2 regions of the Priestia sp. D3YE.R1 genome follow, and region 2 is predicted to be linked to the other one. Evidence: predicted binding sites of a transcription regulator. Region 2 holds the regulator's gene; the other holds the start of a gene.
The links. The regulator Rex, encoded in region 2, represses fermentation and respiration genes when NADH is low (regulators of the CRP and FNR family bind a similar motif). The targets are predictions, from matches to a motif close to TTGTGAAATATTTCACAA.
Positions count from the first base shown of each region.

Region 1 (7,694 bases), on a different contig from region 2:
TGACGTATATCTTCACGGAAATTCCTTGGTTCAGCCACCTGTCTTCTTATTTTTTCCAATTCGTCATTATGTTTGAAGCAGTGTTTATTTTAACTGCTATCGACGCTGGCACACGCGTTTCCCGCTATTTAATTCAAGACTTTTTCGGTGAGTTTTATAAACCTTTAAAGCGAGTAGACTGGCTTCCGGGGTCAATTTTTGCAAGTGCCCTAGCCTGTTTTATGTGGGGGTACTTATTGTTCTCAGGAGATATTGGCTCCGTTTGGGCGCTGTTCGGCGTATCGAATCAGTTAATGGCCTCTATTGGTTTAATTATTGGAGCAACCGTCATTCTTAGAATTGCAGATAAACGCTCCTATATGCTTACTTGCCTTATTCCACTAGCCTACCTTTACGTAACGGTTAACTATGCGGGTTATTGGATGGTTAAGAATGTGTATTTAAACGAAGCTGCGGCAGGTTACAGCATATTAAATGCGACTCTTTCGATCATCATGCTTATACTTGGTCTCATTATTATGATAGCCGCGATTCAAAAATGGACACAGCTTTGGCGCACGCCTCAGGCTGAGCTGGCAGCAAAAGCAAATTTATCACAAAATATATAAAACGAACACGCTTGCTTATATAAGCAAGCGTGTTTTTAATGTAGTAATAGCCGTTCAAAATAATTACACACCAGGCATTTTTATCATTAAACTAAATATACTATACAGAAAATTTTAAAAATAGTTCGTACATTCCACATGCGTATCCCCCACTGATTACATCTCAGAATACACAGGTTAAATTATAATAATTATAAATTAGTATTGATTTTTTATTTAAAAATGTTATCATTATTTCTAACATAACAAAATTCAAATAAGAGGTGGTTCTAAGATGACAACAAACAAGAATAACCTAACGACTAGTTGGGGAGCTCCGGTTGGAGATAATCAAAATTCAATGACCGCTGGTTCACGCGGTCCTACCTTAATTCAAGATGTTCACCTTTTAGAGAAATTAGCCCATTTTAACCGAGAGCGTGTTCCTGAACGTGTCGTGCACGCAAAAGGCGCCGGTGCCCATGGTTATTTTGAAGTGACAAACGATGTTTCAACCTATACAAAAGCAGGTTTCCTTTCTGAAGTAGGAAAACGAACACCTCTATTTGTTCGCTTTTCAACAGTAGCTGGTGAAAACGGCTCAGCAGATACCGTTCGCGACCCTCGCGGATTTGCTGTTAAATTTTATACAGAAGAAGGAAACTACGACTTAGTCGGAAATAATACACCTGTATTTTTCATCCGAGATGCGATTAAATTTCCCGATTTTATTCATACACAAAAACGCGATCCACGCACGCATTTAAAAAATCCGACGGCCGTGTGGGATTTCTGGTCCCTCTCTCCTGAATCTTTGCATCAAGTTTCTATTTTGATGTCTGACCGAGGTATCCCGGCAACGTTACGCCATATGCATGGATTTGGCAGCCACACATTTAAGTGGGTTAACGCCGAAGGAGATGGCGTTTGGGTGAAGTATCACTTTAAAACAGAGCAAGGCGTGAAAAATCTGGCTCCAGACGTAGCCGCCAAGATAGCTGGTGAAAATCCAGATTATCATACCGAAGATTTATTTAATGCCATTGAAAAAGGCGATTTGCCTTCATGGAAGCTGTACGTTCAAATTATGCCGTTAGAAGATGCTGATACGTATCGCTTCGACCCGTTCGATGTAACAAAGGTATGGTCACAAAAAGACTATCCACTAATTGAAGTAGGTCGCATGGTATTAGATCGCAATCCGGAAAATTATTTTGCAGAAGTGGAGCAGGCTACATTCTCACCTGGAACGCTTGTGCCGGGAATTGACGTATCACCTGACAAAATGCTGCAAGGTCGACTATTCGCATACAGCGACGCACATCGCTACCGCGTCGGCGCTAATCATCAAGCGCTACCGATCAACCGTCCCCGCAGCGAAGTAAATAACTATCAGCGTGACGGTCAAATGCGCTTTGACGATAACGGCGGCCGTTCTGTTTACTATGAGCCAAACAGCTTTGGGGGCCCGACAGAATCTCATGAAAACAAACAAGCGGCATACCCTGTTTCAGGCGTTGCTGATAGTGTTGCATATGATCACAACGATCATTACACACAAGCAGGTGATTTATACCGCCTTCTAAGCGAAGAGGAGCGTACACGCTTAGTTGCAAACATCGTTGAAGCTATGAAGCCTGTAGAAAAAGAAGAGATTAAACTGCGCCAAATTCAACACTTCTACAAAGCGGATCCAGAGTATGGAAAACGCATTGCAGATGGTTTAGGGTTGTCTGTTCCACAGCAAGTAAAATAAATTTATCAGTTTTCTAAATGAAAAAATAAAGAGATTTTTCTCATTATAGATTCTCGTTTATTCTCAATTAGTTTAATATTTTATCAATAAATAAGTATCCGTATTTTATGGATACTTATTTAAATTCCTGTAAAAAGAGGAAGGGATGAAGAAATGATTGGACAAGAAATAAGATGTAATCAGTGTCATAGAGAAATAAAAGTACTAAAGCACAGTACGCTTTGCGGTTGCGGAATAAAATTAAGAACGTTAAAAAAAGAGAAGCAACCAGCATAATGAGGTTGCTTCTTTTTTTTACTAGATATGCTGTTTATATTCACTCACATTAAAGAGTAATCGTTACTTTAAATAAATCTCCGTCAATTTCAATATTCAGTTCTCCTCCGTGCAAATCAATAATTGACTTAGCAATAGCTAACCCAAGTCCGGAGCCATCGGTTTGTCTTGAAGTGTCCCCTCTTTTAAATCGTTCAAACAGCTCATTGTTTACAACTAAAACCACATATTCGTCCATTGCTTTCTCAGTCTCCTTTCAAAAGTATGTCATGGGTCATTTCGTCTATGGGTTTTATTGTAAACTGCATTTTTTAAGAAAAAAGAAGAGAAAATTTTAAGATTTTCTTAAGCGACATATATTGAAAAAGGTTTAAGGAATAGGGATAACAGGAACGTTAAAAGAAAAAATATAATCAATTCCTCATTTGATTCTAAAGAACTATCCGTGAGCGATTATATCTTTTTATTTAAAAGGAGGATGATTTAACTTGGAACGGAATCATACAATTATGCAATTTTTCGAATGGCATGTGCCAGCTGATGGCGAGCATTGGAAACGCCTCAAAGAGCTCGCTCCTCAACTAAAAGAACAAGGAATTGATTCCGTGTGGATTCCCCCGGTTACAAAAGGTGTTTCATCAGAGGATAATGGCTACGGCGTTTACGACTTATACGATCTTGGCGAATTTGATCAAAAAGGAACCGTTCGTACAAAGTATGGAACCAAACAAGAGCTGCATGAAGCGATTGATGCCTGTCATAATCATGGAATTAATGTCTATGTGGATGTTGTAATGAACCATAAAGCCGCAGCAGATGAAAAAGAAACGTTCCACGTCATTGAAGTGGACCCCATGAACCGAACAGAAGAAATTTCTGAACCTTTTGAAATTGAAGGATGGACAAAGTTTACATTTGAAGGGCGCGGCGATCAATATTCTTCTTTCAAATGGAACTTTAATCATTTTAACGGCACTGATTACGATGATAAAAATGGAAAAGAAGGCGTTTTTCGTATTGCCGGAGAAAATAAAAGCTGGAACGAAAATGTGGATCAAGAGTTTGGCAACTACGATTATTTAATGTTTGCGAATATTGATTACGATCATCCTGAAGTTCGAGAAGAAATGATCAAATGGGGAAAATGGTTAGCAGACACTCTGCAGTGCGACGGTTATCGATTAGACGCCATTAAACATATTAACCACGATTTTATTAAAGAGTTTGCCCACGAATTGTCCTCTTCTCAAGAAAAGCCCTTTTATTTTGTGGGAGAGTTTTGGAATCCAGAGTTAACAGCCTGTCAGGAATTCCTAGACGTGATTGATTATCAAATCGATTTGTTTGACGTATCGCTGCACTATAAACTGCATGAAGCCTCTCAGCAGGGAAGAGATTTTGATTTAACCACGATTTTTGATGATACATTGGTTAAGACTCATCCGTTGAATGTTGTCACATTTGTAGATAACCATGACTCTCAGCCAAATGAATCTTTAGAATCTTGGGTAGAAGATTGGTTCAAACAAAGTGCTTACGCTCTAATTTTACTTCGTGAAGACGGCTATCCTTGTGTGTTTTACGGAGACTATTTTGGGATAGGCGGAGAGCACCCAATTGAGGGAAAAGAAAAAGATATTTCCGCTCTCTTGCATGTGCGGTATGACAAAGCATACGGCCAGCAAGACGATTATTTTGATCACCCGAATACCATTGGATGGGTAAGGCATGGTGTAGAGGAATTTGAGAAGTCTGGATGCGCTGTGGTGATGTCAAACGGCGAAGATGGCGAAAAGAGAATGTTCGTCGGCGAACACCGAAGTGGACAAACGTGGATCGACTTCACAAATAACCGAGAAGACCAAGTTGTGATTGAAGAAGACGGCTACGGACACTTTCCTGTAAATGGCGGCTCTGTATCCGTTTGGGCTGAAGCATAAAAAAACAGTGGCCTGCGCCACTGTTTTTTACCATAGACCTATCAGTTTCCACCACAAGCCGCCAATTCCAATCCAAATGATAATATGAATAATTGAAATTAAAAAGCCGAGCGACCACCATTTTTGCTGCGTTACATATCCACTACCGAAGAACACCGGTGCCGGTCCACTGCCGTAGTGAGTTAAACAGCCAAATAAATTGCTAAAGAACGCTAAAATTAATGCTGACAGTAACGGAGGCGCACCAGCGGCCACGATGACAGATAAAAATGCTGCGTACATAGCGCTGACGTGAGCCGTATTACTGGCAAAAAAGTAGTGAGAATAAAAATACGCAATAGCTAGTACAATTAACGCCGTCATCCAAGACATATGACTAACAGTGCCTTTCATCAGATCACTGAACCAAGGAATCATGCCTAGATCATTTAAGAAAGTTGCCATCATAACCAAAACAGCAAACCAGACTAATGTATCCCATGCTCCCTGTTCTTTTTTGATGTCCGACCAGCTTAATACTTGTGTTAAAAGCAGCGTACATAGACCAATAAAAGCAGTTGTTGTTGCATTAATATTTAAATTAGCTCCAAAAATCCAAAGCACAAGAAGAAGTAAAAATACGCCAATCATGTACCATTCTTCCTTCTTTAGTGGCCCCATTTCATTTAATTTTTTCACTGCAATTTCAGATGCTTCCGGTGTTTCTTTTAATTCTGGGGGATACAGCTTATAAATAACAAGCGGAATCACAATTAAACTAATAATTCCAGGTACAATTGCAGCCGCTGCCCAGCCAACCCATGAAATAGTCTTGCCTGTAATTTGTTCCGTCATTTTAACAGCAAGAGGATTGGCCGCCATTGCGGTTACGAACATAGCGGATGTAATCATATCTCCTTGAAACGATACTTTTGTTAAGAAAGCACCGACTCTGCGCTCCGTACCGTCTCCAGTTCTCGATCCGTATGTTTCAGATAAAGAACGAATGATTGGAAGAATAATTCCTCCAGCTCGTGCTGTATTAGACGGCATTGCAGGTGATAAAAGTAAATCACTTACGATAAGAGAATACGATAGTCCCAACGTCTTTTTACCGAACAAACGAACAAAGATATAGGCAACCCTTGTTCCTAGACCAGTCTTAATAAAGCCTCTAGAAATAAAGAATGCAATAACAATTAACCAAATCGTCGTATTTTGAAAACCGCTGAGCGATTGTTCAAGTGTTAATGTATTAGTTAATACAATAATGGTTAAAGATAAAATAGCTACACTGCCTAATGGCAATGGTTTAATGATAAGCCCTACGATAGTAGCCACAAAAATAGCGAATAAGTGCCAAGCCTTTACATCAAGTCCGGACGGAGGTGTAATAAACCATAAAATAAGTCCGATTGCCAGACAAATTAATAAAGGAATAAATTTCACTTCGCCGGCAGGCTTTTTTGTTATTTCAGCCATAATCTTTCTCCTTTCATGTTTTTAAATAATAGTAGTAGTATGCTCTTTCCACTTCGTACCCAATCTTATCCCATTCAAAATAAAACAATTGTAAAAATACGTTTCTTAAGGATGATATTGTAAAATTGTGAAGTGTTGAGCATAATTCCTTTATTATTTTATCATACATATTGACAATATTTATCTTTCACCTTCATTTTATTCCCTTCAAAATAGCTTGTAAGCGTTATTTCATCACAATAAATAAGCTGCATGAGTTCATCATGCAGCCTTGCATTTAGCGATTTACTTTTTGAATAAACACGACTTTGAGATAATCACCTGACTTAAATTCTTTTATTGTTTTAAAATCAGCTGGAAGAGAGAACTGCTCCATCATTTTGTAGCGTTCCCCTTTTTCATCAAAAGCTTTTTCAATAAACGAATGAAATTTTTTCATATCAAAATTACTTGCATTCGTAGATGCTACAATGACACCATTTGGCTTTGTAAGAGCAATGGCTTCTTTTAATAAATCTTTGTAGTCTTTTGCCGCACTAAACGTATGCTTTTTCGATTTAGCAAAGCTCGGCGGATCTAGCACCACAAGATCAAACGTCATGTTCTTCTTAACCGCATATTTAAAATACTTAAAAACATCTTCTACAATAATGTCCTGTGCCTCATGATCAATTCCATTTACACTAAATTGCTCAATTGTTTTTGCCAAGCTGCGATTGGCTAAGTCGACACTTGTTGTTTTCGCAGCTCCTCCAAGAGCGGCCGCCACTGAAAATGCGCCTGTATATGAGAACATATTTAAGACGGTCTTTCCCTTTGCATATTTATCTCGAATCGTTTTACGGACGTCTCGCTGATCTAAAAAGACCCCAACCATCGCTCCGTCATTTAAATAAACGGCAAAACGAATACCATTTTCTTTTACAATTAAAGGGAATTCACCTTTATTTCCTGTGACAAAATCATCTTCTTCAATATACTGCCCTTTTACGTTGAAACGTTTTTTCTGGTATAGCCCTTTAAAGTTAGGCGCAGACTTTAAAGCTTCAATAACGGATTCTTTAAATTGATAAATTCCTTCACTATACCAACTCGTGACGTAATATCCGTCATAATAATCAATGATTAAGCCGCCAATTCCGTCGCCTTCACTATTAAATACACGAAAAGCAGTTGTATCTTCAGACGCATAAAAATCGTGACGAGAGGCAATCGCTTGCTGAATTTTCCGTGCAAAAAACGCCGCGTCAATTTGTTCACTTTTCTTCTTCGTCAGAATCCAGCCGTAGCCTTTGTTTTGCTTTCCATAATAGCCTTTGGCTAAAAATTGATTCTTCGGAGTGACTAAGTTAATAATAACGCCTTCTTCTTGCAGTTTATGACCATCAACAAGCGCATCTTTTTCAATGAGTGGATAACCTTTGTTCACTTTTTTAATAAAAGCTTCTTTGGCTATAACTTGTACTTCTTTTCTCATGTATACACCCTATCTATTTAATTTAGTTCATTCTAGTTTTATCCATTTTATAAGAATAATCTACATTTATCTTAACATAGATAACCGTTGATGTTTCCAGTTACAAAATAGAAAAGCAGAGGGTGCTTTGAAGCATCCTCTGCTTGATATGAATGAAAAATGAAATGTATATTTTAAGATAAAAAGTTATGAACACT
Region 1 covers NZ_JBLTHW010000008.1:47,678-55,371, reverse strand. Annotated here, with positions in the region: gene cstA (carbon starvation protein CstA) at 1-608, shown strand, start outside; gene katA (catalase KatA) at 883-2,343, shown strand; partial or broken gene ACOZIR_RS26025 (ATP-binding protein) at 2,669-2,869, opposite strand; gene ACOZIR_RS26020 (alpha-amylase) at 3,108-4,559, shown strand; gene ACOZIR_RS26015 (anion permease) at 4,587-6,020, opposite strand; gene ACOZIR_RS26010 (class I SAM-dependent rRNA methyltransferase) at 6,298-7,497, opposite strand; gene ACOZIR_RS26005 (PepSY domain-containing protein) at 7,684-7,694, opposite strand, start outside.
Region 1: the regulator Rex is predicted to act here: its motif matches at 6,146-6,163, upstream of ACOZIR_RS26015 (anion permease).

Region 2 (7,694 bases):
CCCGTGGTGTAGCGGTTAACATGCCTGCCTGTCACGCAGGAGATCGCGGGTTCGATTCCCGTCGGGACCGCCATTTTTTAGAAACGAAACAATGTGTTTCGTCTTTTTTATTGTTTGAACCATTTTTATATAAAACTTTACCGTCCTTAGGAGCAATCCTAAGGAATTTTTTATATACAAAGAAATTTCTTTATAGAATTGCGATGTTAAAGATTGTTGGATTTCTTACTGGATATGTATAGTCCACAACGTTTACAATATATATATACAGATTGAAATGAGGTTCTGAATGAATGACAGAGATTAACGAATTTACGTTTATGTCTACGTCTCCTGATGAAACTAATCAGCTGGCTGCTCGTCTAGCAACTTTATTAGAAGCTGGTGACGTGTTGCTGCTTGAAGGCGATTTGGGAGCTGGAAAGACAACATTCACAAAAAGTTTAGCTAAAGGATTAGGAATTGAACGCAATGTGAATAGCCCAACATTTACTATCATCAAAGAATACAAAAGCGGTCGCCTTCCTCTTTATCATATGGATGTGTACCGTCTAGGGGATGAATTTGAAGACTTAGGGTTCGATGAGTATTTCGAAGGAGATGGCGTGACGGTCGTGGAGTGGGCTCATCTTATTGAAGAGCAGCTTCCTACTGAATATATTCAAATCAATATTTATCATGAAAACGAAACGACTCGTAAAATCCTTGTAAAAGCGATAGGCAGTCGGTACGTTGAAATATGTAAGGAGCTTTTTAAAAGATGAAAATGTTAGCTATTGATACATCCAATTTTGTCATGGGTGTTGCTGTCGTTGAAGAAAATAAAGTAATTGGAGAAATTGTTACGAATCTAAAAAAGAATCACTCCGTTCGTGTGATGAACGCCGTTGAATCTTTATTAAAAGATTGTGATATTGCGCCAAGCGAGCTAGACCGTGTTGTAGTGGCACATGGTCCTGGATCTTATACAGGTGTACGCATTGGCGTGACCATTGCCAAGACACTTGCTTGGGCTTTAAATATTCCTTTAATAGGTGTATCTAGCCTTGAGGCCCTAGCAGCAAACGGTCGTTATTTTGATGGATATATTGCTCCGTTATTTGATGCGCGCCGTCAGCAGCTTTATACGGGACTATATAAATGGAATAACGAACGAGGTCTTCTAGAAGTTGAAAGTGATCGACTTGTTATTAATAAGGAGTGGGCAGAACATTTAAAGTCATACAACAAGCCTATTTTATTCATAGGCAATGATCTTCCTATGCATGAAGAGGCGTTAAAAGAAGTGTTGGGTGAACAAGCTGTATTTGCTCATGTTCAGCAGTTTAATCCAAGACCAAGTGAATTGGCTTTTTTAGGAATGAAGAAAGAGCCGCAGTCTGTGCATACTTTTGTTCCGAACTACATTCGTTTAGCTGAAGCCGAAGCCAATTGGCTTGCTTCACAGCAAAAAGGATAAAAGAAGGTATAACATGAAACTAACAATTAAGTTTCGTTTAATGGAAGTTAAAGATATTGACCAAGTAGTGAAAATCGAAGAGAAGTCTTTTACGACACCTTGGAGTTCAGAAGCGTTTCAAAATGAATTAACCAATAATCAATTTTCAACTTACATTGTGATGGAAGAAGGAGAAAATATTATTGGGTATTGCGGAACGTGGATTGTTATTGACGAAGCACATGTAACCAACATTGCGCTATTGCCAGACTACCGAGGCAAGGGACTCGGTGAATTGCTGTTGAGAAATGTGATGGACGTTCTTCGAAAACTAGGTGCTACGTCAATGACATTAGAAGTTAGGGTATCTAATCATATTGCACAATCATTGTATCAAAAGCTAGGTTTTAAACCTGGAGGTATTCGTAAGAATTATTATTCCGATAACAATGAGGATGCATTAGTTATGTGGGTGAATTTATGAATGAAAATCAATTAATTTTAGCATTAGAAACAAGCTGTGATGAGACAGCCGCAGCCGTTATTCGAAACGGTCATGAAATTGTAGCCAATGTGGTGGCCTCTCAAATAGAAAGCCATAAACGATTTGGCGGTGTCGTACCGGAGATTGCATCTCGTCATCATGTGGAACAAATTACGGTAGTAGTTGAAGAAACTTTAAATCAAGCGAACCTGACGTTTGCAGATATTGATGCAATAGCTGTAACGGAAGGACCAGGGCTTGTGGGAGCACTTCTTATTGGCGTAAATGCAGCCAAAGCGCTAGCATTTGCATATCAAAAGCCATTAATTGGTGTTCATCATATTGCAGGACATATTTATGCGAATCAGCTAATTAAAAAATTAGAATTCCCGCTTTTATCGCTAGTTGTATCTGGAGGGCATACGGAGCTTGTATACATGGAAAGTCACGGTCAGTTTAAAGTGATTGGCGAAACAAGAGATGATGCAGCAGGAGAAGCCTACGATAAAGTGGCCCGCACGTTAAACCTTCCATATCCAGGCGGACCTCATATTGACCGTCTTGCACATGAAGGAGAGCCGTTAATTGATTTGCCGCGTGCTTGGCTAGAAGAAGGATCCTATGATTTTAGTTTCAGTGGGTTAAAATCAGCAGTTATTAACACTGTCCACAACGCGAAGCAAAAAGGTGAAGAGATTCTTCCACAAACACTTGCTGCTAGCTTTCAAGCGAGTGTCATTGATGTGTTAGTAACTAAAACAGTTAAAGCTGCGAAGGAATATAACGTTAAGCAAGTTTTATTGGCAGGAGGAGTTGCTGCTAATAAAGGGCTTAGAGCAGCGCTAGAAGAGGCATTTGAATCCATGTCAAATATTGAGCTTATTATCCCGCCGCTATCTCTATGTACGGATAATGCCGCAATGATTGGAGCAGCAGCAAGCGTAAGATTTGCTCAAGGAAAACGTTCAGACATGTCATTAAATGCAAACCCCGGTTTGGACTTGGAAGAGTAAAAGGCGGATGAGATTTATTTCTCATTCGTTTTTTTTGTGGATAAAAATGATTTATCAACAATATTCAATAAATTTAGAATTGACTGTGGATAATTATGTGGAAAAGTCCGTGCACTTAGTACACGGACCTGTTATTAACAAGTTTTAATTATGAAAATCAGACAGATATCCACTATTTATTCACAGAGTGGATAAAGCTTGCTCTTAAGCGTATGAACAGGTGAATAGTACGAAGAGATACGAAAAAATATAGGCTATTCTTCTAGAAGCAGCTGTAATTCTTCCCACTCTTCCATTAATGTGGATAACTGAGAAGAAATTTTTTCATTTTCACCGTTTAATCTTGATACTTCTTCGTGATTTTGATAAATTTCAGGGTCACAAAGAAGTTCTTCATTCTCCGCTTGTGCGGCTTCTAATTTGTTTATTTCAATTTCAATTTCTTCAATGCGGCGCGTTCGCTGCCTCATCAATTTCTTTTGTTCTTTATCTTGTTTATAGGACTGTTTATCTACTTTTACCGTACGTTCTTCGTTTGCTTTTATATTTTCTAATTCTTTGATTTCCTCTATTTCTGCTTTCTTTTCTACATAATAGTCATAATCTCCAAGAAATTCTTCTACCCCTTCAGGAGATAGCTCTGCTATTTTGTTGGCAATACGATTAATAAAATAACGGTCATGTGAAACAAATAATAGAGTCCCCGGGTAATCAATTAACGCATTCTCTAGTACTTGTTTGCTATCTAAATCAAGGTGGTTAGTAGGTTCATCCAAAATTAAGAAGTTAGCTTTTTGAAGCATAAGTTTCGCAAGAGCCAAACGTGCTTTTTCACCACCGCTAAGCGTCGAAACGATTTTCAGTACATCATCACCTGAAAACAGAAAGTTTCCAAGCGCTGTACGGATTTCTTTTTCAGGTTTGGATGGGTAGTCATCCCAAAGCTCATTTAAAACGGTTTTATTAGACGTTAAATTGGCTTGCTCTTGGTCGTAATAACCAACCATTACATTTGAGCCAAAAGAAATAGTTCCAGTCTTGAAGCTGAGTTTATCCACAATACCTTTTAATAAAGTTGATTTCCCAACGCCATTAGGGCCAACCAACGCGAGGCTTTCACCTTTTTTAATGCGAAGGTTTGCCTGCTGGACGACATAGTTGTTTTCATCATATCCAATAGACACATCTTCGAGATTTAAGACTTCATTTCCGCTTTGACGCTCAATTTCAAAAGAAAAACTAGCTGATTTTTCACCTTCGTTAGGTCGATTTATTAACTCCATTCGATCGAGCTGTTTACGTCTGCTTTGCGCACGTTTTGTAGTCGATGCGCGGGCGATGTTTCGCTGAATAAAGTCATTCAATTTTGCGACTTCATCCTGCTGTTTTTCGTACTGACGCATTTCTTTTTCATATCGCTCTGCTTTTTGTACAAGGTATTTAGAGTAGTTGCCCGTGTACTTCACCGTTGTTTTTTGTGTGACTTCATACACTTGGTTTACGACTTTATCAAGGAAGTAACGATCATGTGAAACGATTAAAATAGCTCCTTCATACCCTTGCAGAAACTGTTCCAGCCATGCTAAAGTTTCAATATCTAAGTGGTTGGTAGGCTCATCCAGAATAAGCAAATCAGGCTTTGTTAAAAGCAGTTTTGCAAGAGCCAGGCGCGTTTTTTGTCCACCGCTCAAGGAGGAAATAGGGGTGCTGTAGTCAAAGTTTGAAAAACGGAAACCGTGAAGAATAGATCGTGTATCCGCTTCATATTGATAGCCGCCTAAATCTTTAAACGTTACTTGAAGCTGATCGTACTCTTTGGTTAGTTTTTCGTATTGAACTGAATCATTAAAAATGTCTGGATCACCCATCTTCGTTTCAAGCGTACGTAATTCTTTTTCCATCTTCTTTAATGGAGCAAAGACAGTCATCATTTCTTCCCATATGGAGAGTGTTGACTCAAGAACTGTATCTTGTCCCATATAATCAATGGAAACACCCTTAGGTTTAATAATTTCTCCGCTGTCATAGGAAAGCTGCTCAGCAATAATTTTTAATAAAGTTGATTTACCAGCACCGTTTCGTCCCACTAAGGCAATGCGGTCTTTTGATTGTACTTCTAACTTTATATTCGATAAAATGGGTTCTGCCCCATAGTATTTTGTAATACCGTTCAATTGTAGAATAATCATTTTTTCACCTCTAGTAGTATATCCATAGTGTATTTTAACACATTTTTAACTACAAGTTCTTCCTACAAGCGTTTGTAATTTGTAGAGGGACAAGGACAAATGATGAAGCGAATGTTTTGATTCATGAAATAAAATGATTTTACCTGCACATTTTATACAGGATACTATGTTAAAATAAGAGATAAGTGCATCTCTGAACTTATATATGATGGATGTAAAAAACCCGTCATGACTACCAAACCGATCCTTTGAAGGGCTAATTGCTTCGTTCTAGCTATCGACTTTAAGTAGTGCTGGATAGACAAAAGCCGTCGAGGTTTGAAGCGGAGTATATATAAAACAAGAGAAAAGAGAGAGAATTGGAAGCGCTACCTCAAAGCGGTTGATGCTTTGTGAAAGGTAATGCAATATGACTTGAAAATGTTAGTAATGACATACATGAACTGAGGGGGTACAACGTGAACACTGAACAATTAAAAATACCACAAGCAACGGCTAAACGATTGCCGCTTTATTATCGTTTTTTGAAAAATTTGCATGCTTCTGGTAAACAGCGTGTGTCGTCAGCAGAGTTAAGTGAGGCAGTGAAAGTGGATTCTGCTACTATTCGTCGGGACTTTTCTTACTTTGGTGCATTAGGAAAAAAGGGATACGGCTACAATGTGAATTATTTACTTACATTTTTCCGTAAAACGTTAGACCAAGATGAAGTAACGAAAGTAGCACTGATTGGCGTAGGGAATCTAGGAACGGCCTTTTTAAATTATAATTTTATTAAAAATAATAACACTAAAATTGAGTGCGCTTTTGATGTGATAGAAGATAAAGTCGGTACGAAAGTAGGCGACGTGCCAGTCTATCACCTTGACCAATTGGAAGATTATATGAGTGATGACATCTCAGTAGCGATTTTAACCGTTCCAGCCACTGTTGCTCAGCAAATTACCGATCGTTTAGTGAGTTGCGGAATTAAAGGGATTTTAAACTTTACTCCTGCACGCTTAAACGTACCGGATGAGATTCGACTCCATCATATTGATCTTGCTGTAGAATTACAGTCGCTTGTCTACTTTTTGAAAAATTATCCTGTTGAATAAGGCGGACTGTGTTACGATTTCCTTAAGTCTAAATTAATAAGGAGAGTGGGAATATGGGGATTGGAGCAGGCAGTTGGATTATTATTGCGATTGTAGCACTGCTTATTTTTGGACCGAAACGGTTACCGGAGCTAGGAAGATCAGTGGGCCAAACGCTTAGAGAGTTTAAGCATGCCGCTAGCGGTGCATCAGAAGATCGTGAAAAAGATAAACAGCGTCAAGTAGATGACAAAGAGTAAAAGGGTGATCATAGTATGACCGAACAAGAAATGTCAATATATGATCATATAGGAGAGCTGCGAAAACGCATTTTAATTGTTTTATTTTTCTTTGTGATTGCCACAATTGGCGGCTTTTTTATAGCGGATAAGGTTATTGTCTATTTACAGCATGCTGATGAGGCAAAGAATTTAACGATGAATGCATTTCGGTTAACAGATCCAGTTAAGATTTATATGCAATTTGCTGTTATTATCGGCTGCGTACTTGCAGCTCCTGTTGCACTGTATCAACTCTGGGCATTTATTAGTCCTGGTTTATATGAAAAAGAGCGTAAGGTAACGCTTGGATATATTCCTGTTTCCATTTTTCTCTTTATCGGCGGTGTCTCTTTTTCTTATTTTGTGTTGTTTCCATTTGTCGTTGATTTTATGACGCGCGTTTCGGATGAGCTGAATGTAAACCAAGTGATTGGCATTAATGAATACTTTTCTTTTTTAATGCAGCTCACACTGCCTTTTGGCTTGTTGTTTCAGCTTCCTGTCGTCGTTATGTTTTTGACGCGTTTAGGAATTATAACGCCTATGTTTTTATCTCAAATTCGAAAATATGCCTATTTCGTACTGCTAGTTATTGCCGCACTTATTACACCACCGGAATTGCTCTCGCACATGATGGTGACAGTGCCGCTTTTAATTTTGTATGAAATCAGCATCATTATTTCCCGCATTTCGTATCGCAAAGTGTTAAAGGCAAGGGCAGAGCAAGAAAGAGAAGATGTTAGTATGTAAAAAAAACCACTGAAACAGTGGTTTTTTTATTTGGATGAATCATCTTGATTTTTATATTGCTGCTGCAATTTTTTAATTTTGTAGTGCAAGATAAAGATGCGAACCGCAAACCTGAAATCGAATGCGGCTACGAGTGCAAATAAGATTGTGGGGAAATTCCAGACGGTTTCCTGGGCATTTTGAATTGCCAAGTAGGTGAATAAAATCCCCATAATAATATAAATAAACCCTCGTGTTAAAGGGATATTCTTCATAAAAACATGCCTCCAAAAATGAACTGCATTTGTTCTGCTTGTTTTTGCATTTCTATAATTTTATCTGCAAAAATAGTTTGAGATAAAATAACGATTGTATTCATCAAAACATGAGCAATAATAGGTACAACAATTAGTCTCGTCCTTGCATAAAGGAATGCAAATACAAATCCCATGGCTGTATACACAAGTAAATGTTTAAAATCCCA
Region 2 covers NZ_JBLTHW010000017.1:406-8,099, forward strand. Annotated here, with positions in the region: tRNA gene ACOZIR_RS28030 (tRNA-Asp) at 1-73, shown strand, start outside; gene tsaE (tRNA (adenosine(37)-N6)-threonylcarbamoyltransferase complex ATPase subunit type 1 TsaE) at 294-764, shown strand; gene tsaB (tRNA (adenosine(37)-N6)-threonylcarbamoyltransferase complex dimerization subunit type 1 TsaB) at 761-1,459, shown strand; gene rimI (ribosomal protein S18-alanine N-acetyltransferase) at 1,473-1,922, shown strand; gene tsaD (tRNA (adenosine(37)-N6)-threonylcarbamoyltransferase complex transferase subunit TsaD) at 1,919-2,935, shown strand; gene ACOZIR_RS28055 (ABC-F family ATP-binding cassette domain-containing protein) at 3,190-5,124, opposite strand; gene ACOZIR_RS28060 (redox-sensing transcriptional repressor Rex) at 5,583-6,221, shown strand; gene tatA (twin-arginine translocase TatA/TatE family subunit) at 6,275-6,460, shown strand; gene tatC (twin-arginine translocase subunit TatC) at 6,476-7,231, shown strand; gene ACOZIR_RS28075 (YdiK family protein) at 7,258-7,485, opposite strand; gene ACOZIR_RS28080 (CPBP family intramembrane glutamic endopeptidase) at 7,482-7,694, opposite strand, start outside.